2 regions of the Sphingomonas sp. GC_Shp_6 genome follow, and region 1 is predicted to be linked to the other one. Evidence: riboswitches for the same ligand, from Rfam matches in the RefSeq annotation. Region 1 holds a riboswitch; the other holds the start of a gene.
The links. Region 1 has a riboswitch for cobalamin ahead of OXQ95_RS14515 (TonB-dependent receptor). Riboswitches for the same ligand answer to the same signal wherever they lie in the genome.
Positions count from the first base shown of each region.

Region 2: linked by a shared signal. The riboswitch ahead of OXQ95_RS00910 (DUF1636 domain-containing protein) and the one ahead of OXQ95_RS14515 (TonB-dependent receptor) in region 1 are both predicted to bind cobalamin.

Region 1 is NZ_JALNUO010000014.1:7,002-11,108, forward strand. It holds gene OXQ95_RS14500 (hypothetical protein) at 1-262, opposite strand, end outside; gene OXQ95_RS14505 (hypothetical protein) at 472-1,113, shown strand; gene OXQ95_RS14510 (hemerythrin domain-containing protein) at 1,184-1,699, opposite strand; cobalamin riboswitch at 1,817-2,018, shown strand; gene OXQ95_RS14515 (TonB-dependent receptor) at 2,118-4,049, shown strand; gene OXQ95_RS14520 (ABC transporter substrate-binding protein) at 4,049-4,107, shown strand, end outside.
Region 2 is NZ_JALNUO010000001.1:160,107-164,213, forward strand. It holds gene cobS (adenosylcobinamide-GDP ribazoletransferase) at 1-672, opposite strand, end outside; gene OXQ95_RS00900 (histidine phosphatase family protein) at 669-1,229, opposite strand; gene cobT (nicotinate-nucleotide--dimethylbenzimidazole phosphoribosyltransferase) at 1,226-2,239, opposite strand; gene OXQ95_RS00910 (DUF1636 domain-containing protein) at 2,236-2,631, opposite strand; cobalamin riboswitch at 2,773-2,957, opposite strand; gene cobO (cob(I)yrinic acid a,c-diamide adenosyltransferase) at 3,002-3,601, opposite strand; gene OXQ95_RS00920 (prolyl oligopeptidase family serine peptidase) at 3,598-4,107, opposite strand, start outside.

The sequences.
Region 1 (4,107 bases):
CGAGCAGCGCCTCCGCATCCATCCCGGCGCGCTGCAGTTCGGAATTGGTGAAGTTGGCGGTCAGCGTCTGCTGGCAGATCGCATGCATCGGCACCACGTCGCGCCCACCGCGGCTCTTGGGAACGGGATGGTGCCAGACGATGGTCTTGCCGGTTGGGCGGCCGCACAGCCAGCACGGAACGGGCGCCGCCGCCACCGCATTCGACTCCGCCGCGTCGCGCAGGTCTTCACGGGGATCATGTTTCGAATGTTTGCGGGCCATGTCTCTCGCCGATGCCGGATGATCGTCGCCAGCCTATAGCGTCGCGGCGCCCTTGTCCCATCCTCGACGCCGTCGACGGCGCGTCGTCCCGCAAAAGCGCCTGCGCGGATGGGGCCGCCGATCCTTAAACACGGGTTCAGCGTAATTCGTAAAACCCGGTCAATCCGGAGATCCTATCGTGGTGCCGTCATGAACGGGGTGGGCCTTCGATGAAACCGATATCGTATGCGGGGTTAGCGCTCCTGTCGTTGATGCCCTCGGCCGCCGGCGCGCAATATAGCGTCTACTGGTCCGCGCCCGTTCAAACGAACGCGGCGCGCTCCTATTTCCCGATGGGCACGCCGTTGCGCCTGACGTCGCGAGTCGAGCTCAACACCAAGGACAATCACGCCGGCGACCGCTTCTATCTCGAAGTCGCCGAACCGCTCCTCTATCGCGGGCAGGTCGTGGTGCCGGTGGGGTCGATGGCGGTCGGCGAGGTCATGCGTTCGGAACGCAACGGCCATTTCGGCAAAAGCGGACAGTTGGAGATCCGGCTGGACTATGTGGAGACGCCGAGCGGCCCGGTTCGCATTTCGGGGCGCCTCGCCCGCAAGGGGACGGGGCAGGAAGTGCTGGCGATCGGCGGCGGCGTCGTGGTCGCATGGCCGATGTTCCTCATCCACGGCACCAGCGGCCGGCTCGCCGCCGACACCATGGTGACCGCTTATCTCGCGGACGACTTGCACTTCGCGGCCCAGCCCGATGCGCAGCAAGCCGCGCTGGTCAGGCCCGATGCCACCACCCCGCCGCCGCGCGTGTCGCCCGCGCGCTTCGATCCGGTGGCGTTCTCGAGCCCCGACCAGCGTTGAGCATTCGGCGGAGACGCCCGGACAGGGCGTCTCCCGCTGACGATGGCGACCCGGATGCGGGCCGGTCCGCTCAGCCTTTCTGCTCGTCGATATAAGCGTCTGGGTCCTTGTCGACCGCCTTCACGCCGGTCAGATATTTCGCGTCGAACGCGGCGAACTTGATCGCGGCGGCATGGCGTTCCTCGGCGCTGGTATGGCGGCGATAATCGGTCATGCCCTGGCGTTCCTCCTCCGCCATGTGCTTGGAATTGACGAGGTTGGCCTTGTCCACCGCGTCGAACCACGCCTTCGTGCCCACCTGCTCCTTGGCGACCGCGGCGGCGGCGTCGCGGATCTCGTTATGATCGTCGATCGCGTCTTCCACCTCCTCGTGCATGTCGTCGGCATCGCCCGCGCCCTCGCCGCGGCGCACCACGGTCGGGTAGAAATAGCGTTCCTCGGCCTCGGCATGCGTGTCGAGCAGGCCGTGAAGGCGGTTCCACACCGAGCCCAGCGCTTCGGTGTCGTCGGTGCCGATCTCCTCGATGATGGCGAACAGCTTGCGCTGCTCGGCATGGTCTTCGAGGATGAGATTGCAGATATCCATGAACGCCTCCCTTGGACGTGATGAGCCCTTGATCGCGATCAGGAACCGGCGCGCGCACGGGATGTTCCCGGCGCCCCGCGATAAGGCCGCGCGTTGACGCTGCCCGCCCGCGCGGCTAGGGGCGCCGCTGTGAAGGGTTCCCGGCGACGGGATCAAAAGGGAAGCCGGGACAGCGGGAATATCCGCGAGGCCGGCGCTGTACCCGCAACTGTGACCGGATAGCGGCCACCCCGATATGCCACTGGGCCACGGCCTGGGAAGGCGGGGTGGGCGCGGCGACCCGGAAGCCAGGAGACCTGCCTCTCACGGTCGATCCACTGCACGGGCGGGAGCTCCGGTGCGGACGAGGCATTCCCTCGAGCGAGCGACATCCGGCCGCTCGCACTTCCGCGCGCGGTCCTTATGAGGATGTGCCCACGTGAAGTCCCTTTTCCTGATCTCCGCCGCGCTGATCCCGGCCGCGCTGATCGCCTCGCCCGCCGCCGCGCAGGTCGCGCCCGCCGATACCGGGCTCGACAGCGTCGCCCCCGGCACCGACGTCATCGTCACCGCCTCGCGCGTGCCGCAGGATGCGCGCGAGGTGGGGCAGGCGGTCACCGTGATCGACCGCGCCGAGATCGAGCGCCGCCAGACGACCGTGCTGTCCGACCTGCTGGCGACGACGCCGGGCGTCACGGTCACGCGCAACGGCGGCATCGGCACGCTGACGAGCGTGCGCATCCGCGGCGCCGAGGCGGAGCAGACGTTGGTGGTGATCGACGGCGTGCGCGTCAACGATCCGTCGTCGGCGAGCGGCGGCTATGATTTCGCCAACCTGCTGTCGGCCTCGGTCGCGCGGATCGAGGTGCTCCGCGGGCCCAACGCCGTGCCCTGGGGCAGCCAGGCGATCGGCGGCGTCGTCAACATCATCACCGAGACGCCGACCGAGGGCCTCCACGCGCGCGCGCGCGCCGAAGGTGGCTATGCGGGCACGGCGTTTGCGAGCGCCGGGCTGTCGGGGGCGACCGGCAACCTGTCGGGCGCGCTGACCGCGGGCTATCTGCGCACCGACGGCATCTCGGCCGCGGCGATCGGCACCGAGCGCGACGGTTACGAGCAGATCGGCGGCACCGGGCGGCTGGATTACGAGATCGCACCGGGCATCGGCATCGATCTGCGCGGCTATTATGCGCACAGCAAGGCGAATTTCGACGGCTTCCCGCCCCCCAACTATACGCTGGCGGACGATTCCGAATATGGCACCGCGCAGGAGATCTACGGCTATGCCGGGCTTCACGCGAACCTGCTGGGCGATCGCCTGCGCAACCGGATCGCGTTCACCATCGCCGACATCAACCGCGACAATTACGATCCGACGCAGGACCCGACCGAGACGTTCCTGGCGCGCGGTCGCAGCGAGCGGTATGAATATCAGGGCGATTTCACGCTGACCCAGCAGATCCGCCTCGTCGGCGGGGCAGAGCGCGAGAATAGTCGCTTCTACGACGGCTTCACCACCGAGCGGACCGGCATCACCAGCGTCTATGGCGAGGCGATCGTGAAGCCGATCCGCGAGCTGACGATCACCGGCGGCGTGCGCAACGACGATCACGACACGTTCGGCAACCACACGAGCTTCGGCGCGGATGCGGCGCTGGCGCTTCGCACCGGGACGACGCTGCGCGCGAGCTATGGCGAGGGCTTCAAGGCGCCGACGCTCTACCAGCTCTACAGCGCCTATGGGAACACGCGGCTCTCGCCCGAGGTCGCGCGCAATTACGATCTGGGCGTGGAACAGTCGCTGCTCGGCGGCCGGGCGGTGGCGAGCGCCACCTATTTCAACCGGATCACGCGCAACCAGATCACCTTCCGCTCGTGCACGCGGCTCGAGCAATTGACGAGCGGCAGCATCTGCGTCGATCGCGCGTTCGGCGTGTACGACAATATCGCGCGCGCGACCGCCGATGGCGTCGAACTGACGTTGGCGCTCAAGCCCGTCGATGCGCTGACATTCTCGGCCAATTATTCGTATATCGATGCGAAGAACCGCACGCCGGGCACGGCCTATGGGCTCGATCTCGCGCGGCGGCCGCACCAGACGATCAGCACGAACGTCGATTACCGCTTCCCCTTCGGGCTGCAGATCGGCGGCACCGTCACCGCCGTCGGCGACAGTTTCGACAATGCTGCCAACACCGTCCGGCTCGACGGCTATGCGCTGCTGGGGGTGCGCGCCGAGATGCCGATCAACCGGCGGATCGCGGTCTATGGACGCGTCGACAACGTCACCGACCAATCCTACCGCGTGATCGCCGGCTATGGCACCTATGGCCGCGCGGCCTATGGCGGCGTGCGCGTGTCGCTCGACTGATGCGCGCGCTCGGCGCCCTTCTGCTGCTCGGTGCGTGCGGGCCCGTGCCCGCCGCGCC
Region 2 (4,107 bases), on a different contig from region 1:
GGTTTCGACCAGTTCGATCCCGGCGCCATGCGCATCGCCGGTCACGCCGCCGATGCGCCGCTTCAGCCACAGCCCGACACCCGCGATCATCAAGGGCGCCGCGGTCAGCGCGGGCGCGATGGTGCAGGCGGCGGCCAGCAGCGCGGTCCAGCCGATCAGGTCGCGCCGCCGCACCGCCCGCGCGACCATCGCACCCAGCCCGGCATGGAGCGGCGGCAGCCAGCGCGCCCAGGCGAGCGGCCCGATCCTCGCCGCGAACGGCACCAGCACGAGCGCCCAGCCGGCAGCGCCGATGGCGTGGAGCAGCACGAGCTTGGCGACGAGCTGCAGTCCGATCGCGACGACGCCGAAGCTGCCGATATGCGAATCCGCCATCACCGCGAGCAGCCGAGCGCGGTCGCCATGCGCCGCGCCGATGCCGTCGGCGAGATCGCCCAGCCCATCGAGATGGAGCGCGCCCGTCACCGCGACCCATGCGACCAGCGCGGCCAGCGCCCCCGTCCACGGATCGATCCGCCCGCCGAGCCACCCCGCCGCTGCCACCATCACCCCGATCGCAAGCCCCACGACCGGATAGCAGCGGATGGCGCGCGCGAAATCGTCGCGCGTGGCGCCCACCGACGGCATCGGCAGCCGCGTCAGAAAGCCGAAGGCGGCGACCAGCGGCTTCATGCCTGAAGTCCGGTGATCTGCGCGGCATCGGGCCACAGCCGCAACGATAGCAGCGCCGCGCAGGGCAGGTCGAACGCCCAAAGTTGGCGCCGGTCGAACCCGCACAGCGTGCCGATCGCGGCACGGATCGATCCGCCATGCGCGACCACGAGCGTGGTGCCGTCCAGCGCGCCGAGCGCGTCGGCGACGCGCGCTACGAGCGTCGACCACAGCTCGCCGCCGGGCGGCGGACCGGCATCGGGATTCTGCCAGAAGGCAGCGAGTGCCATGGGATCGATCGCGTCCGGCGCCAGCCCGTCCCAGGCGCCGAAATCGAGCTCGCGCCACCGCGGATCGATCGTGACCGGCACGCCGTGCCGCGCACCGATCGCCGCGGCGCAGGCCTGCGCGCGTTGCCGGTCCGACGTGACGATCCGGTCGAACGCGAGCGGCGCACCGCGCGCCACGCAGGCCGCGATTCCCTCCGGCGTCGCGAGGCTGTCGGTGATGCCGAGCATCCGTCCCGCCAGCACCGGCGCGCCGTGGCGCATCAGGTGGAGCGTGCGGGCCGCGCTCATCCCCCCGCCACGCCGGCCTCGGCAAAGGTCGCCATGCCGTCATGCGCCGCCAGCGCCGCACGGATCACGCCCGCCGCCACCGCTGCGCCGCTGCCCTCGCCCAGCCGCATGCCGAGCGCCAGCAGCGGGTCCAGCTCCAGCCGCGCGAGCAGCTTAGCATGGCCGGGCTCTGCCGAGACATGGCCGGCGATGCAGTGGTCGGCGATCCGGGGCCAAGCCGCGGCGATCGGTGCGATCGCGGCGCTGCCGATGAAGCCGTCGAGCACGACGGCGATCCGTGCGGTGCGGGCCGCCACCACCGCACCCGCCATCGCCGCGATCTCGCGCCCGCCGACGCGGCGCAGCGTTTCGAACGGCGTGCGCGGTGCCTCCGCATGACGGGCGAGCGCGGCATCGACCGCGGCGGTCTTGCGCGCCAGGCCGTCGCCATCCACGCCCGTGCCGGGGCCCACCCACTCCGCGCCGCTGCCGCCGAAGCTGCGTGCGCAAAGCGCCGCCGCGGCGGTCGAATTGCCGATGCCCATCTCGCCGAGCACGAGCAGGTCGATGCCATCCTCCACGACGGCCGCGCCCGCGTTCAGCGCGGCGAGGCATTCGGCCGCGTCCATCGCGGGGCCGCGCGTGAAGTCGGCGGTCGGCCGGTCGAGATCGAGCGGTACGACGCGCAGTTCGAGCCCGGAGGCGGCGGCAAGCGCGTTGATCGCGGCACCCCCGGATGCGAAATTGGCGACCATCTGCGCGGTCACTTCGGGCGGAAACGCGCTGACGCCGCGCGCCGCCACGCCGTGATTGCCCGCGAACACCACCGCACGACCGCGATCGATCCGGGGGCGCTCGCGGCCCTGCCAGCCGGCGAGATCGATCGCGATCGCCTCCAGCCGGCCGAGCGACCCCGGCGGTTTGGTGAGTTGCGCCTGACGCTCGGCGGCGGCGGCGCGCGCGGCCCGGTCGGGCGCGGGCAGGCTGGCGAGCGCGGCATCGAACGCGGCGACGCTGGAAAAGCCAATCATGCGACGACAAATCCGGCGGGCGGCGTGCGCGTCAGGAAATGGCCTTTGACGCCCTCGGGCCAGCTTTTGTACGGCACCTGCCCGTCGTCGCTCGCGGCATGGAGCACGGCATGATCCAGGATCGCGCGCGCCGCCGCCTCGTCGGGCGTGAACCGGCCGAGCACGTACCCGATCTTGCCGGGCGCGCGCAGATGGACGGTGCACGAATCCTGGCAGGCGAACAGGCACGGCATCGCCTGCACCGCGACGCCGGCATAGGCCGGGTCGGATGCCTTGACCGCGCGCAGCGCCGCGACCAGCCGCGTTCCGCCGCGGGGGCCGGTGGCATCATCGCCCGAGCGGCAGGTGGAGCAGGCGACGATCGCCGGGCCGTCCTCGACGGGGATCAGCATGGGCGGCACGGAATAGGGGATAGGGTGAACGGCACAGGAATCTCCTCGCGACACGGCACAGGCCGGCACGCGAGGCGCCGGCCGACGATGCCGCCGCTCGGGATCACGCGGACCCCGCCCGCTCGGCGCACCCTGGCCGGACGGAGGACGACCGCGACGGGCAGGTCTCCTGGCTCGCGGGTCGTCACCGTCCGCGCCGCCTTCTCGGGAGGAATCCCAATGGCCTGTGGCGCGATGGCTCGCCGCGTACAGTTGCAGGGGCAGCCGGGGTGAGCCCCGTTCCCTTTTCACCCCGTCGCCGGGGAACCTGTCGCGCCGCCGGCCTATCGGTGGGCGATGGGGCCGTCAACGGCGACCCGCGCGCGGGTGGTCAGAACTCGATTCCCGCCTGCGCCTTCACGCCGGCGCGAAACGGGTGCTTCACCGGCGTCATTTCCGTGACGAGGTCGGCCGCCGCGATCAGCGCCTCGGGCGCGTTGCGGCCGGTGACGACGACATGCTTCATCGGCGCGCGGGCGGCGAGCACCGCCAGCACCTCGTCCAGCGGCAGATAGTCGTAGCGCAGCACGATGTTGAGTTCGTCCGCCACCACCATCGCATAGGCCGGATCGGCGATCATCCGCTTCACCTCGTCCCAGGCGGTGCGGGTGACGGCGATGTCGCGGGCGCGGTCCTGCGTGTCCCAGGTGAAGCCCTCGCCCATCGGCTTGAAGGTCACTTGATCGGGAAAGGCGTCGAACACCGCCTTCTCCCCCGTGGCCATCGCGCCCTTCACGAACTGGACGACGCCCACCGTCATGCCGTGGCCGATCGCGCGCGCCACCATGCCGAAGGCGGCGGTCGACTTGCCCTTGCCCGCGCCGGTGTGGACGATCAGCAGCCCCTTCTCGATCGTCTTGTCCGCGATGATCGCCTGTTTGGCCGCCTGCATCCGGCGCATCTTGTCGGCATGGCGCGCGTCGTCGGTCATTCCATCAGTTTCTTCTGGAGGTAGGTCATCGTCAGCGCGGTGGTACGCGCGGTCTGCTTCAGGTCCGCGCCGGAGCCGTGCCCGCCCTCGGTATTCTCGTAATAATAGAAGGGCAGCTTCATCGCCTCCATCCGCGCGGCGAATTTGCGCGCATGCTGGGGGCCGACGCGGTCATCCTTGGTGGTGGTGAAGATGAACGGCTCCGGATAGGCCACGCCGGCGCGCAGATTCTGGTAGGGCGAGGTCTTCTGCCAGAACGCCATCGCCGCCGGATCGGCGTTCACGTCGCCATATTCGCCCTGCCACGACGCGCCCGCCGCGATCTTGGAGATGCGGATCATGTCGAGCAGCGGCACCTGGATGACCACCGCGTTCCACAGTTCGGGATGCTGGGTGAACTGCACGCCCATCAGCAGCCCGCCATTGGAGCCGCCCTCGATGCCGAGCCGCCGCGGGCTGGTGATCCGCCGCGCGATCAGGTCGCGCGCGACGCTCGCGAAATCGTC